Regions from separate parts of the Chitinophaga sp. RAB17 genome, predicted to be linked through region 2. Evidence: riboswitches for the same ligand, from Rfam matches in the RefSeq annotation. Region 2 holds a riboswitch; the other holds the start of a gene.
The links. Region 2 has a riboswitch for S-adenosylmethionine ahead of AB4Z08_RS29305 (trans-sulfuration enzyme family protein). Riboswitches for the same ligand answer to the same signal wherever they lie in the genome.

Region 1: linked by a shared signal. The riboswitch ahead of AB4Z08_RS21655 (trans-sulfuration enzyme family protein) and the one ahead of AB4Z08_RS29305 (trans-sulfuration enzyme family protein) in region 2 are both predicted to bind S-adenosylmethionine.

What each region holds. Positions count from the first base shown of each region.
Region 1 is NZ_JBFREI010000006.1:500,100-511,559, reverse strand. It holds gene AB4Z08_RS21670 (sulfite exporter TauE/SafE family protein) at 1-898, shown strand, start outside; gene AB4Z08_RS21665 (NirD/YgiW/YdeI family stress tolerance protein) at 908-1,231, opposite strand; gene AB4Z08_RS21660 (dicarboxylate/amino acid:cation symporter) at 1,331-2,542, shown strand; gene AB4Z08_RS21655 (trans-sulfuration enzyme family protein) at 2,493-3,671, opposite strand; SAM riboswitch class I at 3,825-3,938, opposite strand; gene AB4Z08_RS21650 (NAD-dependent epimerase/dehydratase family protein) at 4,011-4,955, opposite strand; gene AB4Z08_RS21645 (YdcF family protein) at 5,012-6,262, opposite strand; gene AB4Z08_RS21640 (ATP-binding protein) at 6,627-8,675, shown strand; gene AB4Z08_RS21635 (uracil-DNA glycosylase family protein) at 8,684-9,376, shown strand; gene AB4Z08_RS21630 (hypothetical protein) at 9,395-9,610, opposite strand; gene AB4Z08_RS21625 (DUF6881 domain-containing protein) at 9,654-9,938, opposite strand; gene AB4Z08_RS21620 (hypothetical protein) at 9,941-10,246, opposite strand; gene AB4Z08_RS21615 (hypothetical protein) at 10,360-10,680, opposite strand; gene AB4Z08_RS21610 (SDR family NAD(P)-dependent oxidoreductase) at 10,709-11,460, opposite strand, start outside.
Region 2 is NZ_JBFREI010000012.1:87,999-99,458, reverse strand. It holds gene AB4Z08_RS29325 (KdsC family phosphatase) at 1-476, shown strand, start outside; gene AB4Z08_RS29320 (geranylgeranylglycerol-phosphate geranylgeranyltransferase) at 491-1,432, shown strand; gene AB4Z08_RS29315 (Maf family nucleotide pyrophosphatase) at 1,435-2,004, shown strand; gene AB4Z08_RS29310 (homoserine dehydrogenase) at 2,071-3,252, opposite strand; gene AB4Z08_RS29305 (trans-sulfuration enzyme family protein) at 3,351-4,529, opposite strand; SAM riboswitch class I at 4,716-4,834, opposite strand; gene AB4Z08_RS29300 (DUF2851 family protein) at 4,961-6,244, shown strand; gene AB4Z08_RS29295 (OsmC family protein) at 6,345-6,752, opposite strand; gene AB4Z08_RS29290 (hypothetical protein) at 6,918-7,757, shown strand; gene lipA (lipoyl synthase) at 7,794-8,693, shown strand; gene AB4Z08_RS29280 (TolC family protein) at 9,157-10,491, shown strand; gene AB4Z08_RS29275 (efflux RND transporter periplasmic adaptor subunit) at 10,510-11,460, shown strand, end outside.

The DNA.
Region 1 (11,460 bases), on a different contig from region 2:
CAGCAACGCCAACGAAAGCCGTGCTTACAAAAAACAGCGCTGGATATACGGTTTGGGGGGTATTTTGTTATTGGTGATTATATTGGGTATCTCCTGGTGGCAATCACCTGCATTCCGCACCTATGTGGAAGATGTACCTCCTACTTTTTATTATTTTCTGATAGCTGGTTTTATATTTGCCATGATTGATGGCGCCATAGGCATGTCTTACGGCATTACTTCCACTACTTTTTCCCTGTCCATGGGCATTCCTCCGGCATCCGCCAGTACGGCAGTACATATTTCTGAGATCCTGAGCTGCGGCATTGCAGGCTGGATGCATCAGCGGATGGGCAATGTCAACAAAAAGCTTTTCAAAATACTGATATTGCCGGGTATTGCCGGAGCGGTGATAGGTGCTTACCTGTTATCTTCCCTGGAACATTATGCAATGTATACCAAACCATTGGTATCGCTGTATACACTGATACTGGGTACTGTGATCCTGTTGCGGGCTGTTCGGGCACAACGCAAAAAACATGTCACCAAAAAAATAAAGAGAATTGGCTTGCTGGGCTTTGGTGGCGGTTTTATAGACGCTATTGGCGGCGGCGGCTGGGGTTCTATTGTATTATCATCGCTGATTGCCGGCGGCAGACACCCCCGTTTTTCACTGGGCACGGTAAAGGCTACCCGCTTTTTTATTGCTATGCTCAGCTCCCTCACTTTCATCACCGTGCTTTATCATGTGCACTGGGACGCCGTACTGGGGCTGGTAGTAGGCAGTGCTATTGCCTCTCCTATTGCAGCAAAGGTATCCAATAAAATTTCTGCCAAAACCATTATGGTAGCGGTAGCGGTGATTGTGATCCTGGTAAGTATGAAGAGTATTTACAGCTTCGTGGTAAAAATCATATAGTCATCTCCGTTAATCGTTATTAACCGCCTGATTTACCTTAAGAGTAATGGGTTTGTTGATTTCGTATTTTACCAGGGCCTTGATGGTCACCGCATCTCTGTCGTTGAATGGCTTGCGGGGGAGATACCTGGGGTCAATATCTATCTGAATTTCTGCAGTTTTGTCTTCAAACAGGTAATTATTGTCGCGTAGTTTTTTCGTCACATAACCGGTAATTTTAACCGGTATGCTGTCACTTTGCAGTTGCCTGGCATTGCGCATCACCTCTCCTATGGTGTAGGATCGGTCCTGGAAAAAAAAGGGCAGCAACAAACAGAGCAGCAAGCTTTTCATGACTAACATATTGGTTTGCTATGAGCATAAACAATAATCATGTCTGATTGTTCAATGATCAGATACATTTGGCTATCTTGTATAATATAAATTTCATTCATGGGATTCCTTAAAACGTACAGCAGCATGTTCTGGCTGTTGGCAGGTATCATAGCCGGCAGTATTGCCGGGCTTATATTCGGAGAAAAGGTAGTCATTATAAAGCCGATAGGCGATATTTTTTTGAACCTGTTGTTCACCGTAATCATACCGCTGGTATTTTTCTGTATTGCAAATGCCATTGCACATATCGATGCCGGCAATAAACTGGGGCGAATATTGGGCATGATGTCGCTGGTATTCCTCAGTACCATTCTGATATCTGCTTTTTTGACCATTGTGGCAGTATGGTTATTCCCTATCCACCAGCAGGTAGCCCTATCAAAAAACATCAACATAGAGCAGCCGGGCAACTGGGGGGAACAGTTGAGCAGATTACTCACAGTGGGTGAGTTTTATGAATTATTATCGCGCAAAAACATGCTGCCTTTCATCATTTTTTCCGGCCTCACCGGGTTTGCGGCCATGCGTGTAGGCGAGGCCGGCAAAGCTTTCCGGCAATTTTTGTATTCCGGCAATGAAGTGATGAAAGAAGTGCTAGGCGTGATCATGAAACTGGGACCTGTTGGTTTGGGCGCTTATTTCGCTTACCAGGTAGGCACCGTAGGCCCTCAACTGTTTGGCACCTACGCACATTCCCTGGGTATCTATTATGGCTTCGGTATCTTCTACTTTATATTCGGATTCAGTCTGTATGCGTTTGTGGCCGGAGGAATTCCTGGTATTAAAATCTTCTGGAAAAATAATATTATACCTACCCTTACGGCAGTAGGCACGGGCAGCAGCATTGCTACTATTCCGGCCAACCTCGAAGCGGTGGCCAAAATGGGTGTCCCGCAGGATATTGGTAATGTGGTGGTGCCGCTTGGAGCCACCCTGCATAAAGATGGCTCCAGTATTTCTTCTATTATAAAAATGGCGGTAGTATTTGCCATGTTTGGTAAAAGTTTCGACAGTCCTTCCGTTGTCCTGATGGCCCTGGGCGTTACTGTTATCGCCAGCATAGTGGAAGGCGGCATCCCCAATGGCGGCTATATCGGTGAGCTGCTGGTGATGAGCATCTATGGATTCCCGATAGAAGCCTTGCCACCGCTGATGATTATCGGTACACTCGTAGATCCGCTGGCAACCATTCTCAATGCTACCGGCGACAACGTAGCGGCTATGCTGACAACACGCTTTCTGCGTGGGCGGGCACCGGCAGTTTCGTAAAGGCCTGCTCCAGGTCGGCCAGCAGATCGGCTGTTTCTTCCAGTCCTACCGACAAACGGATCAGGCTATCGCTCACGCCGGCCGCTCTTCTTTTTTCTGCAGGAATAGATTTATGGGTCATTGCTGCCGGATGACAAAGTAAGCTCTTGATACCACCCAGACTTTCTGCCAGCTTGAAGTAGTGAGTAGAGGTAACAAATGCTGTAGCTGCTTCCGTGGTATCATCTTTCAATGTAAAAGAAATAATACCTCCAAACCCTTTACTCTGCTGCTTTGCCAGCTCATGCCCTTTATGGGAAGGCAAGCCGGGATAGAATACTTTTTCTACTGCCGGATGTTTCTCCAGGTATGCTGCCAGCGCCTGTGCATTGATGCCATGTTGTTTAATGCGCAGGTGCAGTGTTTCAATACCACGTATCAGCAGGAAACTGTCGAAGGGCGACAGAATAGCCCCACAGGCATTCTGGTAAAATTTAATCTCCTCTCCCAGTGGTATTGTTTTAGCAACGACCACGCCTGCAATCAGGTCGCTATGTCCGCCGAGGTACTTGGTAGCACTGTGTATCACCAGGTCAGCGCCCAGCTCCAATGGCTTTTGCAATACGGGGGAAGCGAAAGTATTATCTACACAAAACAAACAATTATGAGCCTTTGCAATACGGCCAATAGCAGCGATATCGGAGATTTTCAATGTGGGATTGGTGGGTGTTTCCAGCCATATTAAACGGGTAGCGGGCGTAATAGCATTAAAGACCGCCTGGGTATCTGATGTATCCACGTAACTTACTTTGATACCAAACTTCTCATATACTTTATTAAAGAGGCGGAAAGCGCCGCCATAGATATCATCTACCGCTACAATTTCATCACCGGATTTAAGCAGTTTGATAACCGCATCAATGGCTGCCAACCCGCTGGAGAACAAGGATGCGGTGGCACCACCTTCCAGTTTGGCAATAATCTTCTCGGCTGTTTCGCGGGTAGGATTATTGGAGCGGGCATAGTCATATCCTTTATTGACGCCGGGTGCTTCCTGCACAAACGTAGAAGTTTGATAAATAGGCACAGCAATGGCGCCGGTGTGAGGGTCTACGGGAATAGAGTGGATCAGTTCAGTAATTGTGCTCATCTGTTTTTTGATTTTTAGTTTGATGAAAATTGATTAAACAGGTCCGTTAAATGAGCATATCAAGGGTAGGCCGGGGCATAAAAAAAACTCACCTGGGAGCCAGATGAGTTTTATCATTATATAGATAATAATGTATAGTAAAACTTAGAATCTGACTTATCTTTCCTGGTAATTAAACCGGGATGGATGCAGCACCTTTCACTGCTTGCGCAGTGATGGTTGCTAAGGTATCGTCGGGCCATGTCCCTCCTCCTTTCTTGATAAGCTATTTAAAGAACTGACGCAAAGATAATGCAGAAAAATTAACTACCAAATTTATTTTCCTACAAAATTAGTAGACTACTGTTTTGCCAGTGTTAAACGGATCCCTTCTTCATAGGAAGTGGGTTTTACATGAAAGTGCTTTTCAAATTTTGAAGAGTCCAGTATGTATGGATAGTTGCTCTGATAAAGCATTTCCTTCATTTCTCTGATGGTGGCATCGAACAATCCGGAGAGTGTTAACATAAAGCTGCCCAGCTTCATATATTTGGGCTTTACGCCCATTTGGGTAGCAATCAGGTTTACATAGCCTTTACCATCCGGTGCTGGATTGGCAGTAGGTAAATGCCATACCTGGTTCCAGGAAGTATCATCCTGGGAAAGCAGGTATAAGCCTTTCGCAGCATCTGGTGTGAAGGTGTAGCTATGCGTCTGGTTATCTTTTCCCAGCCACATGGCTGAGCTGTTCTTTTTAAATTTATCGATGATCAGGATGTTCAGGAAGCCTGTTTTATCGGCGCCCGGGCCGTAGAAATCGGCAGCCCGCGCTATGGTAGCAGTGATTTTACCTGCTTTTACTTCGTCCATCAGTTGTTTGGCAATGGCCGCACGAATGATCCCTTTTTTGCTCGAAGGCTGATAAGGAGTATCTTCTTTCATAGGGCCATTTACTAACCCGTAAGAATATACGTTATCAAAGAAAATCAGTTTGGCGCCGGCTTCTTTACAGGCATTGATCACGTTGGTCATGATCTTAGGCCACGCATCGCTCCATACTTTGATGTCATATTTCAAACCTGCCGTGAGGAAAACGATGCTGCTTCCTTTTACCGCATTTTTTGTTTGTTCGTAATCCGTGATATCAGCCCCAACCAGGTCGGTAATGCCCGCAATTGACTTGGGGGAGCGACTTACCAGGCGAACCCGTTTTTTATTATTCACGAGCTCTGCAGCCAGTTCATTAGCGATAATGCCCCCTGCTCCGAGGATAGTATACAAGGGCTGGATAGATTGATCAGACATAATTTTGTGTTGTAAGGTTTATATGGAAGACGAATAAGTGAACAAAATATTGTGTATCAGGGATCCAGTGGATCGAAGGTATTAACCTGCAGGGAACGAAGGTCTGGTACGAACGACAAATAATAAAGATCTGTTTGTTCGATGTCTGCCGCAGGCATATATCCCAGTTCGGTCATACAGCGTTGCTTAAACAGCGGGCTGGTAACATATACCAGGTGCATCGCATCAGATACGCATAACATCCGTTTGTTGACCGGGATACCGCTTCTCCATGCAATGCGTACAGCGTTACGCACGTTGGTGGTGGTATGTCTCGCATAAGGGTCTATCATGACTGCAGCAGCGGGTATTTTCAACTCGTTGACCAGGTACTTCTTCATTTCTACCGCCTCCGAATAAGGGGTGCCTACTGGTCTTACATGCCCACCGGAAACAATAATAAAGGGTGCGAGGCCTTTTTGATATAAGCCTGCACCGGTGCGGCAACGGCTTTTCCCGGTTTCGCTCAGCACTTCTTTGGCTACCGGGCTGGCTCCCAGGATCAGCATGACTGGATAGGGATATTTACTCCAGTCGGTTTTCTTTATTTGCCTATAGGCGTCTCCGTTAGTGGCCGACATAGGCTCATAGCGGGCAGCTTCATCGCGGTGGCTAAGAGTAAGTAATCCAAGTGCCAGCTGCAGCGATGGCTGAAAAAACAAATCATCCTGCCTGTCCTTCTCCTCTACCTGCGCCAGCAAATGCTGCACGCCGGCTTTATAGGCAGGTGAATGTACATACAACAATGCTGAATCAATTACCGGGTACCGCAGGCCGGTACCATTCGTATAGGCATTGATGATATAGTTAACACCATCGGCTGCATCTTTCCAGGCTGCGTTCAGAAATTCTCCATCACTTTTACGTGCATGCAGTTCAAACAGGCCACTGCCACGCATTTCCCGCAACAATCGGACAAACGGCGCCGGGTTTTGTTGTAACAACCTGGTGAAAGCGCTGCTTACCTGTTGGATGCTTGCATCGGAAAATAACAGCACAGCGGGATTTTCCCCGTTACTCACGGGATGGGATATACGTTGTTTATACTGATTCCGGAGTGCCTGCAGGCTGCTATCTTTAGCCAGGAGCGAAGGTAGGCCTGGTAGTCGTTCCAGGAGGGTAAACAGATAAAAATTACGATCCTGTAACGTCCCCGGACCTGCTACAAATTTATACTGCGGATCCGGATAAACTGATTGACTATAGGTAAATGGTAGTAATGCAAAAAATAATAAACAGGTGATAAAACAGTTTTTCAGATAGTGCATTGAGGAAAAATATTATAACGCAACAATAATACAAAAATCAATATTGAGCTTTCCTTGTGACAAAAGATATTATAAATATCATGAATTAAAAAACAGATTCCACGGAATATTAATCTTTTAATAAGTAAAAAAATATAATGTATTAAATAAAACAATACATATGCAATTCAGGGGAAAATATATACCTATATTCATTGTTTTACATTGATTATCTATTAGTTACGGCCAATAAAATCATTTATTTTCGTGCGCAGTCCGGAAGGACTGCCGGCCAACATCCAATCATAATGTAACGATGTATAAAATTCAGGAAAAAAAGACCTTTGTACGCTATGCTGTGCTAACGATAATGGTTTTGGTGCTGATGACATTTTTCATGATCATCTTTTTACGGAAACGGGAATCCCAACAGTTAGGCATTGTTGTTAAAAACCTTGTGGCTACCAAAACAGATGCTGGTCATATCGACCAGGCGGTACAGTTATTATACGCAGCGGATAACAATTTTCGTATCTACACCCTCACTTTTGACAGGAATTATTTAAATAGTTATGTCGGTCAGCTGAAGCGCATTACCGAGCATCTCGACAGTGCGGTGAATTCCAGGCAGGATGAGCGGCAAATGGAAGCACTACTGGCGGACAAGGCCCGGAAGTCGCAGTTGTTTTTACAGACACGGCTATACGTAGATTCCCTGTTACAGTTATCGCAGGTATGGGATACCGCCACTACTCCCCTGCCCCTGCAGCAGTTAGGCAATATAAAATTACCGCAACCCCGGCGGCAGGCGGATACGGTGGTGACCACTGAAACAGCCCATACCAAAGGCAAAAAGAAACTGTTTGGCCGTATCAAAGATGCTATCAACAACAAACCCAATATCCAGCAAACCAGCAAGCAGGTAAAGATTGTACAATACGATACAAATGCCAATGGCAAAGCATTTACACGGGAGCAGCTGCAGAAAATCCAGGACGCCTACAATAAATTTATAAAAGATGCTACAGACAGTCATAATAACCTGAAACAGAAAGAATATGCGCTGGTAGTGGCCAATGAGCGGTTGTTTACAGAACTGTTGCACCTCATGGCAGCACTGAAACAAAACATGCTGGACGAAACAGACAAAAAGCGGTTACAGCTGGGGCAGGACATTGACCATTCTCTTTATAAGCTGGATAAACACAATTATTGGGAAATCCCTTTAATACTGTTGATGGCAGGTATCATTATATATGGTATTATACGCTTGTACCGTTACGACCTGGCTTTATTGAAGGCGAAGCAGCAGGCAGAGAAATTTGCAGAGCAGAAAAGTGATTTCGCTGCTACTATCAGCCATGAAATCCGTACACCGGTGCAGTCTATACTCGGTTATACCTGGCTGCTCGAACAGGGAAAAACACCGGAAACGGTATCGGCTATACGACATTCGGCTGATCTGCTGTTGCAGGTGGTGAATAACGTGCTTGACTATACGCGCATGGAAACAGCCGAACCGATACTCCGGCTGGAAAAATTTGCGCCCCGGACCGCCATTGAAGAAGTATGTAATACCCTGGCGGTACAGGCCGAAATGAAATCTCTCCCGCTGGAAGTCAATATTTATTTTCCAAGCACCCTGCTGGTGATGGGAGATGCTTTCCGGCTTAAGCAGGTGTTAATCAACCTGATTGCCAACGCGATTAAGTTTACAGAAACAGGCAGCGTAACGGTCACTGCGCATATGCGTGACAACAACCTGTTACAGATAAGTGTAAAAGATACCGGTTCGGGTATTTCACATAAAGAACTACCTTTAGTGTTCGACGCTTTCTCCCAGGGAAATAACCATTATCATAAAGGCAGTGGTTTAGGATTACACATTTCCAAAAAAATCATTGATCTGCATAACGGTAAGATTCATGTGGAGAGCCTCCCCGGCAAAGGCACCACTTTTTATTTTGAAATCCGGTATCAGCTGATGACACCATCACCTGCTACTAAAAAAATTATTGTCCCCGTGAGTAATACATCTACAAGCGCCGTTGTACCGGCAGGTATAAGATTGTTAGTAGTGGAGGATAGCATCCTCAATCAGAAATTACTGGCCCTGATGCTGGACAGGATGCAGGCATCCTACCTGATCGTATCTTCTGCGGAGGAAGCGCTGGAAATATATCAGCGTGAATCCTTCGATTTTGTGCTGACGGATATTGATTTACCCGGCATAGATGGACTGATGCTCACCAGTATGATCAGAGAACTTCCCGACAAGAAAAAAGCGGCAGTCACCATTATTGCCATTACCGGCAACGTGATGGAAGATGATATTGCGCTGTACCTCCGCTCAGGATTGAATGATTATATCATGAAGCCTTACCGGGAAGAGGATATCCTGGAGAAAATTACGAGGCATCATCAAATGGCGTAAATTGCGGAATGACTATAGCGGATCAGATCATCGCATTCAACAGCCATCTGCATTTTCCCGGCAAACTGCCTGCGGGTATACGTGTCCTGAATCCTTTTCAGGAGGGACCGGGGATTACCGGCATTATGACCCAATTCTATAAAAAGTTTTATAACGATAAAAAGCCCAGACAACTTATCCTGGGTATTAACCCTGGCAGATTGGGGTCAGGATCTACTGGTGTGCCCTTTACAGATACCAAGCGGATGCTGGATAAATGTGGCATTGAGATCCCCGGACTGAAAACACATGAACCCTCTTCTGTATTTGTATATGATGTAATAGACGCATACGGGGGCGTGAAAAACTTTTACCAGCATTTTTATATCAGCAGTATCTGCCCGCTTGGCTTTACCTCGGTTCAACCGGGAGGGAAAGAAATAAATTATAATTATTATGACAGCGCCGCACTGACAAAAGCGGCTTATGCTTTTATAGTGAGTAGTTTAAAGGAACAATTGCAATGGAATATCGGTCGTGATGTTTGCTATTGTATGGGTACCGGAAAAAATGCTGCATTCCTGCAGGCGTTAAATGAGAAGGAGCAGTTTTTCAAAACAATCGTACCGTTAGAGCATCCCCGTTTCGTGATGCAGTATAAAACAAAAACCAAGGAGCTGTATATTGATAAGTATCTGTCTGCTTTTGAGGCACACAAATAACCCCGGTTTGTGGATTTTTTACGCTGTCTGCCTGGCAATCTGGTCTGCGATGCTATTCAGCAAGCCCATATTTAAGCGGTGACCATGGTCTGTTGCGCCTGGTGCACGTACGTACCCATCTTCATCTTTCTCCATAACAATTTCTTCGCCATCCACATCTACCAGAAAGCGTTCGGCTGAATATGGCTTTACGTAGAAGCGGCCTCCGGATGTTTTAATCATAAAAGCGTTCATAAGATCCTTTTACAGATCATCAGCAAATCACGGACCAGCTATGTCAGGACAAAAAATAATAATATTGATTCCAGATAAGTTCAAATTCGGCCTGCGAAATCAGTTCAGGTATAAAGTGCTTATCCTCGCAGATATCCTCTATTTCGGGCATCACTACATCCGATAAGGCGGTACCACCAAAATGAAAATTACTGTTGGCAATGCCGAAGCTACCATCCTGGTATATTTCAATCTTCCGGTTTTCAAAACGCAGTGCGTCAATTTCACTGTATAGGAATACCGGTTCATCCTCAAAACGATGAAGCCAGGAAATTTTGAGGTATTCCATTGCTAGATTTTTACCAGACGACAGTCCCAGGTGTCTTTAGGTTGTTCCTGTATGGCATCCGGCGTGACCACGCCCGTTATCTGATAAATGTTTCCTTCTTCATGTAACCGGTCCCCTATCTGTGGTGTAAGGTCATCCTTAAACCTGATAGTGGCAATAATGCCGAAAGACTTGTAACTATGAATTTTTACAATATTCGCAGATCTCACAGGCAGAAGCAATTCGGCCTTTTTGCGATTGTGACTCCGGTAGAGGGAGAACATCAGCCATAATGCCAGGGCAAACAGGCTAAGGAGCAGCAGATTCACGGCTTTGATTAGGTTTAGGTGATACAAATATTCTATGGTCAGGCGTACCTCCCGTTGGCTATAGTGAGGTAGTATAACAATATAGCGATTTTAATATATGTAAACAAATTTTTTTAGTAACCCCGCTCCGGGTAAAAAGGTGAATAATACAAGTAGTAAACCCGCGCAGCCAATCCTGCCAGCAGACAAGCTTCACCGATTGTAAAAAAAATTAAAAAGACGTGTGGACGATTCGTATAGAAACGTCCTGAAATTATCATGTAAAGAAAACCACAAACAATAAGCGTCTCACTGGTGTACTCATTGTCCATTATAGGCAAGCTATCTACAAATCCCCAGGTCATGGTAAACAACATGAAAAGCGGGAAGCCACAGATACACGCCAGCTGAAAAAGTCGCCGGAACGAAAACAGGTAGGGCAGGTATTGGCGCATAGGTTGGATATTTACCGCAAAGATATCTCTACTTCCTGATCTTCCTCATCTCTTCAAAAACCAGTAACGGGTCATCGTATTTAAACGTGTAGCCGAGTACGTGCCTTAACTTCCGGGAACCCACAATTTTATAGGGTTCCTCCTGTGCCGGCAAACGGCGGGGCATTGTTACGCCGAGTGCCTGGGCGGCGGCCTTGTAATAATTGCTGCGTTGCGGGTGGCCGCTGGCGCAGGCATTGAACACCTCGCCCCAGGCGCCCTGGCTGATCACCCGGCTGATAACGCCAATACAGTCATCCCGGTGGATTACGTTCATGGGCTGTTCATTCATTCTTTTGCCTTCCATTATCCGGCGGGCATCGGGTAAACGATCGTAACCTATTAATCCGCCAAAGCGCAGCACGGTTGTCTCAAACCGCTCAGCCGCCAGCAACAGGGCCTCCGCTGCCCGCAATGCCTGCCCGTTGGGTGTATCTGGCATGACCTCATTCTCCTCGGTCACCAGGCCGTTTACATCTGCATAAACAGAAGTAGAACTCACAAAAATCACTTTACTGATGTTGGTCGTTTCTATAAAACTGCGCAGCAGCGCTATTTCTGTCACATGCGCGTCCATCCCTCTTTCCTTGCGGGGGGGAATATTAATGATCAGAATATCCGCGTCCCAGAATTCATCGGGACCGGTCAGGACTTCTTCAGATAAGATCACCATGTAAGCTTCCAATCCGAGTGCAGTGAGCTCCTTCACTCCTTCCATGCTGGTTCTGGCGCCTTTTACCC
Region 2 (11,460 bases):
ATGTAGATGGTGTACTTACCGATGGTACCCTGCAATTACTGCCAGGGGGAGAAATGTCCCGCAGAATGAATATCAAAGACGGCTATGCTTTGCAGCTGGCCGTGAAAAAAGGATATCGGGTGGTGATCATCTCCGGAGGAAAATCAGAAAGTGTGGTAAGCAGGTTACAGGGACTTGGCATTAAGGATATTTATACCGGCATACATGATAAGCAGGAAAAACTGCAGGATTATGTATTTGAACATGAGCTGCGATGGGATGAAATATTATATATGGGAGATGATATCCCGGATTATCTGCCCATGCAACTGGTAGCTTTACCCACCTGCCCTGCAGATGCAGCCCCTGAAATAAAAAGTATTTCAAAATATGTATCCCCTTTGCCCGGAGGCCACGGGTGTGTAAGGGAAGTAATGGAAAAAGTGCTGAAACTGAACGGACATTGGCTAATGGATGAAGGCATTGCATCGAAATAATAAAAGAGAAAACTATGAAGCTCTGGGCTGCATTTTTTAAACTGATCAGATACCCTAATCTGATATATATTGGCCTTACCCAGTTTTTACTGCAATACTGTGTGGTAGAACCGGTGTTGCGCAGCTCTGGTGAGGAGCCATCACTGCCTGTTCCGCAATTTGTACTACTCAGCCTGTCTACCATACTGGTGGCGGCTGCCGGCTATATTATCAATGACTATTTTGATATTAACATAGACATTGTCAATAAACCGGAGAAGATGGTGCTGGACAAAATTATCAGCCGGCGCTGGGCCATGGCCTGGCATACGCTGCTTAATATGGCCGGGGTATCACTGGGTTTTATGGTGGCCTTTAAAACAGGACAGTTCTATCTTGGTTTTACCCAGGTGATCTGTTCCCTGCTCCTGTGGTTTTATTCCACTTCTTTTAAACGGCAGGTACTCATCGGCAATGTGGTGATTTCGTTGTTAACTGCGCTGGCCGTGGTAGTAGTAGGATTTTACGAGAAACAGATCTATCATAGTTTTGAAGCCATTATGTCGGCCACCGGCAGAAAGCTGATACAGATCATCGGCGTATATGCGTTGTTTGCGTTTCTTATTTCCATGGTCAGGGAAATTGTGAAAGACCTGGAAGATATGATGGGCGACAGCAAAGATGGTTGCCGCACCCTGCCGATTGCCTGGGGCGTACTGGCTGCCAAACGGTTATGCAATGTGTTATTACTGGCGCTGGTCATCATTATCCTGGCAGTAGAAATAAGGGTGTGGATACTGGGTTGGTATATTGCCATCGGTTACCTGCTCCTGTTTGTACAGGTGCCATGTGGGTACATTTATTTACAGCTGAAAAAAGCCAGCCTGCCAGAGCATTATCATAAAGTGAGTTCCCTGGTAAAGGTGGTAATGCTGACAGGCATTTTATCCATGATATTTTTTAAAATTTATTTATAGAGATGTATAAAGGATCACCCGTAATTCTGGCATCGCAGTCGCCCCGCAGAAAGCAGTTGCTGGAGCAGGCCGGCATTCCTTTCCAGGTGAAGGTTGTAGAAACAGCAGAAACGTTTCCTCCGGAGCTGGCGGTACCGGATATCCCGGTGCATATTGCCCGCCAGAAGGCAGCGGCCGTAAGGGATCTCTGCGAATCCACGGATATTATTGTGGCTGCCGATACAGTGGTGGTGCTGGATGACAGCATCATTGGCAAGCCAAAGGACCGGGAAGATGCTATTGGCATCCTTACCCGCCTGAGTGGAAGAGAACATCGTGTAGTCACCGGCGTTATAATACAGCAGGGCGCAAAGGAAGTAGCCTTCTCCAAAACTACTTCCGTGTATTTTAAGCTGCTGAATAAAGAACAGATCACTTATTATGTAGATCATTTCAAGCCGTTTGATAAAGCGGGTGCTTACGCCATCCAGGAATGGATTGGTGCAGTAGGGATAGACAGTATTAATGGTTGCTTCTATAATGTAATGGGACTCCCCGTTAGCAGAGTGGTAGAAGAACTGGAAAACTTTTAGCAATAAGAACGGCGCTGTGAACAGCGCCGTTTTTGTTTACGATTGGTTTTTGCTTATTACATTTCTTTATTCCAGTACAAGAATATTCACGTCTTTATTTTTCAGCCAGCCGGCTTCTCTCAGTTTCTGTAAGTTAATAGTACCTACCACATAACGCCATTCTGTAGATTCGTATTTCTCAGAGATGTTGAAGAACTCTGCCAGGTCTACCTGATCAGGTGTTTTGTAGCGCAGGTATATTTTCAGATTTACATCATTGGTAAAGCTGGGCTGATTATTTTGTTTAATCTTTTTATACTCGTAGCGATAGTTGTATAATAATGCGGAGATGTCGGACAGTACGGCACTACCGGTAGCGGTGCCACCGGCACCTTTACCTACAAAGAATTGTTTGTCGGTGAAAGCACTTTCCAGCAAAATGCCGTTGTATTCATTGTATACATCGTAGAGCAGGTTGTGTTCTTTGATCAGGTGCGGCAGTACATATGAGAATACGTGTCCGTTCTGACGGCGGCACTGGGCGATCAGTTTGATGGTACAGTTTCTTTGTTTGGCAAATTGTATATCAAAATCGTTCAGGTGATGAATACCGAAGTTGAATACTTCTTCCGGTTTTACGAAGGTGCCAAAGGCATGGAGGAGGAGGATCACGATTTTGAATTTCGGATCATATCCTTCGATGTCGAGGGTAGGGTCGGTTTCAGCGAAACCCAGGTCCTGCGCTTGTTGCAGGGCGGTAGCAAAGCTGAGATTTTCTTCAAATATTTTTGTAAGAATATAATTCGTTGATCCGTTACAGATACCTTCCACGGCATTCAGCAGATCATTATCATAATATTCTTCCAGGTTGCGGATAATGGGAATACTGGCGCAACTGGACGCTTCATACAGGAATGGCACTTTGTTTTCCGCCTGCAGCTGATACAGTGCGGGCAGGTTTTCAGCGATCATGCGTTTGCTGGCGCTTACTACAGCTTTGCCATTGCGGAGCGCTGTACTCACAATTTCAAAAGCTGCTTCGGTTTCATTGATCAGTTCTACTACTACGTCAATGGTAGGATCTTCGAGGATTTCATTTTTATCGGTAGTAAAATAACTGCTATCGATAGGTCTTGATTTATTGGGGTCCTTAATACAGATTTTTTTGATCCGTGCATTAATACCTTTTGTTCTGTTCAAAACCTCATAGAGTCCTTGTCCTACGACGCCGAATCCGAAAATGCCTAAATTGATGGTCTTGTTTTCCATACTTTTTTTTGAGCTTGCACCCTCAGCAATTAGTCTTTGACAGTTCAGAGATGATCAGTTTCTGAAAGGTCAAAGTGGTGTGCTAACCACTAAGGGCTTTATTGTAAAACAGTAATTTGCTTGCCGGCTGGATGATTTAATTTATCCAGCGCCTGTTTCAGGTCGTTGATCAGATCTTCGGCATCTTCAATACCCACTGATAAACGGATACAGGAGTCCTGTAAACCTGTTTTTTTCCGGAATTCTTCCGGTATGTTACGATGTGTCATGGTGGCCGGATGGGCCAGCATACTTTTCACGCCGCCGAAACTCTCCGCCAGTTTAAATAGTTTGGTAGCGTTTACGATACGGATGGCATTTTTGATATTGTCGCTTTTCAGGGAAAAGCTCACCAGTGCGCCGTAATTTTTCTGTTGTTTGCGGGCAATATGATGATTTTTATGAGTAGCCAGTCCTGGATAATATACCTTATCGATAGCGGGGTGGGCGGCCAGCCAGTTAGCGATAGCGGTGGCATTGCTGCATTGCTTTTCCAGGCGCAGGTACAGTGTTTCAATACCGCGGATGGTTAGCCATGCTTCAAAAGGACTGAGAATGCTACCGGAAATATTCTGATTATAGCGGATCTGATCTGCCAGTATTTTGCTGTTAACGACTACCAGTCCGGCAATCACATCACTGTGACCGGAAAGATATTTGGAAGCGCTGTGGATAACGATATCCGCGCCCAGTGTTAAGGGTTGTTGCAGTAAAGGCGTACTGAAAGTATTGTCTACTACCAGCAGTATATTATGTTGTTTGGCGATTTTGCTGATAGATTTGATATCAGAAATGCGCAATGTTGGATTGGTAGGGGATTCCAGCCAGATGATTTTTGTATTGGGCGTAATGGCTGCCAGTACTTTATCGATGTTGCTGGTATCTACGAAATTAACTTTAATACCGAAGCGTTCAAACATGTGGTTAAATATCTGGAAGATGCCACCGTAGGTATCTTCCACCGCCATGATCTCATCGCCGGTCTTTAACAGCTTCAGCACCGCATCTATGGCCGACATACCACTGGCAAACCCAAATCCGGCAAACCCTTCTTCCAGGTTGCAGATCAGGTCTTCCAGCACCTTTCTTGTGGGATTGTTGGCCCTCGAGAACTCAAAGCCTTTATTAATGCCGGGTGATTCCTGCACAAAGGTGGATGTTTGATAGATAGGCACAGAAATAGCGCCTGTCAGTTCGTCTATCGGAATGCTATGAATCAGTTGTGTAGCTGTTTTCATGTTATAAAGTATTTTTAATGATGTTCAATGTGCACAATTATCTGCTGCAACTTTATCATTAAAGATCAACTTAAACAACAACAAATCCATGAAAGGTGAGTGGGGAGGGCATAAAAAAAGCTCTCCCAGGGTGTTGGAAGAGCTTTTTTAGAAAGTTATATATATCTGTGAAGTATTATCTCTGCCAACTTATCTTTCCCCGATTTGCACCGGGGCAGGAATTAGCACCTTTTTCCTGATCGTAAAATCAGGAAAGGTTGCTAAGGCATCGCAGGGCCAAGTCCCTCCGCCTTTCTGGATAAGTGATGTGTAAGAACTGGCGCAAAGGTAATATCACTTTGATCAGATTTCCAAATTGAATCGGGAATTTATTTATTAAACGATGTTTTATTACCTTTGACTGATATTATTTTATACCCAACCATGTCTTTATGTTTGTTAACCCGCTGCTCTCTGAGGAGCTATTCCAGCACATCTGGGCGTTCCGGCTATTTAAGCAGGATCATCTTACCACTACCAGTGGAGAACCCGTTCAGATCTTATATCCAGGCCTTCATAATCATCACAGCGGACCTGATTTTTCGGCTGCAAAAATCAGGATCGGCGCTACTTTATGGGTAGGGCAGGTAGAGCTGCACCTGAGAACTTCCGACTGGTTCCGGCATGGGCATCAGCATAACCTGCAGTATGGGCGTATTATTTTGCATGTTGTGTTTATACATGATATGCCGGCCGATCGTATTCCTGGAGTGCCCTGCCTGGAGTTACAGCAGTATATTCCCAAATTGCTGCTGCAGCGTTATGAGCAGTTGCGGCAGCTGACACCTTTTGTGCCCTGTGCGCCACATGCCGCGTTGGTACCACAACTGACCTGGCTTAGCTGGAAAGAGCGACTGCTGGCAGAGCGTTGGGAGCGCAAAATGGGGGCCCTGCGTGCCTGGCTGCAAAGCAACCATTTTAACTGGGAAGAAGTCTGTTATTGGGCAGTGGCGCAGAGTTACGGCATGCCCATAAATGCCCTGCCCCTGCTACAGGTAGCACAATCGCTGCCACATGTAGTGCTTATGCGGCACCGGCATCAGGGAATGCAGCTGGAAGCCCTGTTGTTCGGACAGGCAGGGATGCTGGAGGAACCGCATGCCGACGTATATGCGTTGCAGCTGCAGGACATCTATTTTCACCTGCGCCACAAGTATAAGCTTTGTCCTATGCCGTCCCACACCTGGCATTGGCTGCGGATGCGTCCGGCAGCGTTTCCTACTATGCGGCTGGCTACTTTTGCGGCGTTGCTGCAGCACACCACCCACCTGTTTTCCAGGATACTGGAAGCCACAGAGGTAACGGCACTGGAACAATTGTTTTTCGTACAGCCGTCTGCGTACTGGCATACCCATTACCGGTTTGGGCAGCCGGTGCAGCAGACACACCGCCCGGGGAAACAGGCCGTACATGGCATACTTATCAATACGGTATTACCGCTCCTGTTCCTGTACGGACAACAAAAGAACCTTAAATATTACCAGGAGAAAGCCCTTCATTTCCTGCAACAATTGCCGGCAGAAAAAAATAGTATTACCAATAGCTGGGCGGAGTTAGGTGTAATACCCGAAAGTGCGATGGAATCACAGGCGCTGTTGCAATTGAAGCAGTACTACTGTGATGAGAAGCGGTGTTTGCATTGTGCAATCGGGGTGAAGATCCTGAGCAGCTTTTAGCCATTAGCTTTTAGCTGTTAGCCAAATGCAGCGAAGACCAGCATAATATGTTCTCCGCTGCATTTGGCTAACAGCTAAAAGCTAATGGCTAAAAGCTGTTTCACCAGTTAAACGTTACATCCTGCACCATGTCAGGGTGTACACTTTTAGCTACCGGACAGGTATGGGCAGCTCTTTCAAGTATGGTTCTTTCCTTTTCGCCCAGGTTATGGCCTGCAGGGAAGTCGAATACGATGGTAACGCCGGTGATGCGGCGGGGTTCTGTGCCCATAGTTTTCAGGACACTTACTTTAGTGCCTTCAATCGCCCAGTTGTTTTCCATAGCCTTGATCCCCATAATAGAGAGCATGCAGGAGCCCAGTGCGGTAGCCACCAGGTCAGTAGGCGAAAACCTTTCTCCCTTGCCTTTGTTATCTACAGGTGCGTCTGTTTCAATCACAGTGCCTGACCGTAAATGTGTGGCGGTGGTCCGCAGTTCCCCGTTATAGATGATAGATGCCGTTTGCATATTGTTTCTTTTTATGATCTAACCGTAAAAATAAATGTATTTTCAGTATAAGTGCAACATGGAAAGTGGGCGGGCTGTTAAACTAAAAAAAAATTAGCTACGTTTGTAATATATACATAACAATACCTTTGTTCAAGCGTTTATTTATTATAATAATAGCCCACTGTGAAAAAAATATACTTAATCCTGTTTTTGGCAATGATATCCGGCGGCTTGTTTGCGCAAACCACTAATACCACCAACACAACTACGCAAAAAAGCAAAAAAAGCGATAAGGAGCAGCGTAAGCTGAAGAAGATCTCTATTTTCCGTGAACAGGAAGAGGGGGAGAATGTGTTCCAGCGTGATTTTTCGGTGGGCGGCAGGATAACTACCGATGGCTGGGGTGGATTTGTGGAAATGGGGTATCGTAAAAGCAGAAAGAAAGTCAACTACTTCCAGTTTGAGTTTGGGGAGAAGAAAAGCGATAAAGAAGTAAAGAAAAGTGGCGGTTTTTCTTATACCCAGCGTCCATTCATATATGGTAAACGGAATAATTTTTACCAGGCCAAGCTGGGAGTGGGGCAGCGCTACCTGATTGGTGGCAAAGCCAATAAAAACGGGGTAGAGGTGGACTTGATCTACTATGGTGGCATATCTCTGGGGCTGCTGAAACCTTACTATCTGAATATGGTTACCGCAACCGGCGAGAATAAGGACGTAAAATATGACCCTTCTGATCCGGAAGCTTTCCTGAAGCTCGCGGACATCAACGGTGCCGGTGGATTTGGGAAAGGCTGGGATAACCTCAGTGTGGTACCGGGTTTACACGCCAAAGTGGGTATGCGCTTCGATTGGGCCCACTTTAACGAGGTGGTAAGTGCCCTGGAAGTGGGTGTAAATGCGGAAATGTATACTAAAAAGATCCCAATCATGGTGGTGTCGGAAGGTGTGGACTATAACAAACAGTTCTTTTTTGGTGGATATCTGAGCATCCAATTCGGGAAGCGCTGGAATAAGAGATAAGTGTTAACTTTGCTTTTCTAAAGAAAGGAATAAGCGATGCAAGAACTACCCGTAATAGCCGCCGAACCGGCTACAACAAGAGTAAAAAAGCCTGATTGGCTGCGCGTTAAATTACCGATAGGCGAGAACTATAAACAGGTGAGAAGCCTGGTAGATACCCATAAATTACATACGATCTGTGAAAGTGGTAACTGCCCTAACATGGGTGAGTGCTGGGGAGCTGGTACAGCTACTTTCATGATCCTGGGGAATATCTGTACCCGCAGTTGCGGTTTTTGTGCCGTAGCTACCGGCCGCCCGGAAGCAGTGGATTTTGACGAGCCTCAGCGCGTGGCGGAAGCCATTTACCTGATGAAAGTAAAACATGCCGTTATCACCTCTGTAGACAGAGATGAGCTGAAAGACGGTGGTTCTATCATCTGGGCCAATACCATCAATGCAGTCAGGGCTTTAAATCCTAACACCACCATGGAAACGCTGATCCCGGATTTCCGTGGTCAGTGGGAAAACCTCCAGCGCATCATCGATGTAGCGCCTGAAATCGTATCTCATAACCTGGAAACAGTAGAACGTTTAACCAAACAGGTGAGGATACAGGCAAAATATCACCGCAGCCTGGAAGTGATCCGCCGCCTGAAAGAAGGTGGGATGCGTACCAAAAGCGGTATTATGCTGGGCTTGGGTGAAACCAAAGAAGAAGTAGTACAAGCCATGCAGGATCTGTACGACAACGGTTGTGATGTAATCACACTGGGTCAGTACCTGCAGCCTACCCCTAAGCATTTGCCGGTAGCACGCTTCGTACATCCTGATGAATTTGCCGAATTGCGCGAGATCGGTTACAACATGGGACTGGACTACGTAGAGTCCGGACCGTTAGTAAGATCGTCTTATCACGCGGAAAAACATATTGTCAGCGGTCGTAATAAAGGATAACCGGAACTGATTTTCACTTAATTGTTAAAATCCACCCAAAAGGGTGGATTTTTGTTTTCATAACATTATCTTAGCGCCCGAATTGATTTTACCTAACAACAAAATGTTTGTTGTCTAACCTACTTCTCTGTTATACGTTGTGTTCAAAAATTTGGAACCACACCTGGAAACCGTGCTGCTAATGTTTCAGACGATTTTGAATAAGCAACTCTCTAATCAACCTGCCTGTTTGCTGTAGCGATTACGGCTTAACATGTTTTTGCGGTAGTTAATACTGTTATAACGCCTATGGCTATATAACAAATAAAGAATAATGATGCGATGCCGGTAAAAAGCGTTTAGCGATTAGCTTTTAGCTGTTAGTCAAATGCAGCGAAGAAGATAAAAAGCCAACCCCTTTTTTCGTGCAGGCATTATTTTCTTTCGATTGGTACAATGATGAACTGAATGTCAAAAGCCTTTTATGAAAAGAGCATTTTATTTGTTAGCTGTGTCCTGCGGATTGTTTATTTCCCCGCAGCTATTTGCACAGCAATCTACGGACTCCCTGTTAACCAGCGCTACCCTGCAGGAATGCATCCGGTATGCCATCTCGCATCAGCCGGTCATACGGCAGTCGCTCATTGATGAAGCGATTACCGACAGAACCGTGAAGAGTAAGCTGGCCGACTGGTATCCACAGATCAATCTGGACTATAATATCCAGCATTACCTGAAGATACCCACCACTATTTTTAATGGTAGTCCTGTGCAGCAGGGCGTGGCAAACTCCTCTGCCGCACTGTTTGGGCTAAATCAAAACATCTTTACCCGGGACCTGTTGCTGGCCACAAACACGGCCAGGGATGTACGAAAACAGAGCCAGCAAACCACTGCGCGCAATCAGATAGACCTGGTGGCCAGTGTGAGCAAAGCCTACTATGATGTGCTGCTGACCGCGGAACAAATAAAGGTGTTGAGCGAAGACATTACCCGCCTGGAACGCAGTCTGAAAGATGCGAATAACCAATATGCGAGTGGTGTGGTGGATAAAACAGATGCCAAGCGTGCCACCATTTCCCTGAATAATGCGCGTGCCCAACAGAAGGCTGCCCGTGAGCTGCTGACAGCCAAACAGGCCTATCTGAAGGAATTGATGGGATACCCAACTAATGCCGGCGATGTACCACTGACAACCGATTCTTCGGCGGTAGCATCGCAGGTAACTGGTGAGGATACCTTGCTGACGGCAGACTATAAAAGCCGCATAGAGTACCAGTTACTCCAAACACAGGAAAGCCTGTTGCAGGCCAACCTGAAGTACAACAAATGGAGCTATCTGCCTACCGTATCCGCATTTATCAACTATTCCTTTGCTTACCAGAGTCCTGACTTCAATAAACTGTATAGTCATGATTATCCGAACTCTTTAATGGGGCTGAAATTATCGCTGCCTATTTTCCAGGGAGGAAAACGGGTACATAATATCCGGATGGCCGAACTGCAGTTGCAGCGTACACAATGGGATTATGCCGCTTTGAGAAGCCAGATTAATTCGCAGTATGCGCAGGCCATGGCTACTTACAAGAGTAACTACAACGACTATCTCACACTAAAAGAAAATGTGCAGATGGCAAAGGATGTATATGATATGTTGCAGCTGCAGTATAAGGAAGGTATTAAAACGTATCTCGATGTACTGGTGTCTGAAACAGAGCTGCGCTCTGCACAACTGAATTTTTATAATTCCATGTACCAGGTACTGTCCAGCAGGATAGATCTGCAAAAAGCATTAGGAACCTTAACAGCTAATTATTAAATGGTAACCGGAACGGATATGAAAAAAATGAACAACATTGTCTTAATCAGCGCTGCCAGTATCCTGGGCTTATCTGCCTGCAGTGGTCCTGCTAAGAAAACAGCGCCTGTAATTCCCCCTACACCGGTAAATATTACAGCAGCATCTGTAGCACCGGCCGTTTATTACGATAAATACCCTGCCTCTGTAGTAGCGTTGAACCAGGTGGAACTGCGTTCTCAGGTAGGAGGATTTATTACCGGTATCTTCTTCAAAGAAGGGGAAGTTGTGCAGAAAGGAAAAACCCTGTATGAAATAGATCGTCGTAAATATGAAGCGGCTTACCTACAGGCACAGGCTAATGTAGCCAGTGCAAAAGCCAGCTTTGAAAGAGCGAGGAAAGATGACGATCGTTACCAGCGCCTGGCCGACCAGGACGCGGTTGCCCGTCAGATCCTGGATAATGCGAAAGCTACCCTGGAAACTTCCCGTAGCCAGCTCGCGGCAGCAGAAGCCAGTCTTGCGTCTGTGCGTACTGACCTTGACTATTCCCTCATCAAAGCACCGTTTACGGGACGCATTGGTATTTCCCAGGTGAAACTGGGCGCTCAGGTGAGCCCCGGCACTACCCTGTTGAATACCATCTCCAGTGAAAATCCGATAGCAGTGGATTTTGTGGTAACAGAAAATGATATTCCCCGCTTTGCTGCCATGCAGGGCAAGGGTAACGCCAACGATAGTACGTTCCGCCTGCAGTTATCTGATGGTACAGAATATGTACATACCGGTAAAATACTTGCGATTGACCGTGGCGTGGATAATCAAACCGGTACCATCCGCGTGCGTATTGAATTCAATAACCCCGATGATAAGCTGAAAGACGGTATGAGCTGCGTGCTGCGTGTACTGAATGAACAATCCGGCGACAGGTTGATCATTCCTTACAAAGCCATCACAGAGCAGATGGGTGAATACTTTGTATTTATTGCA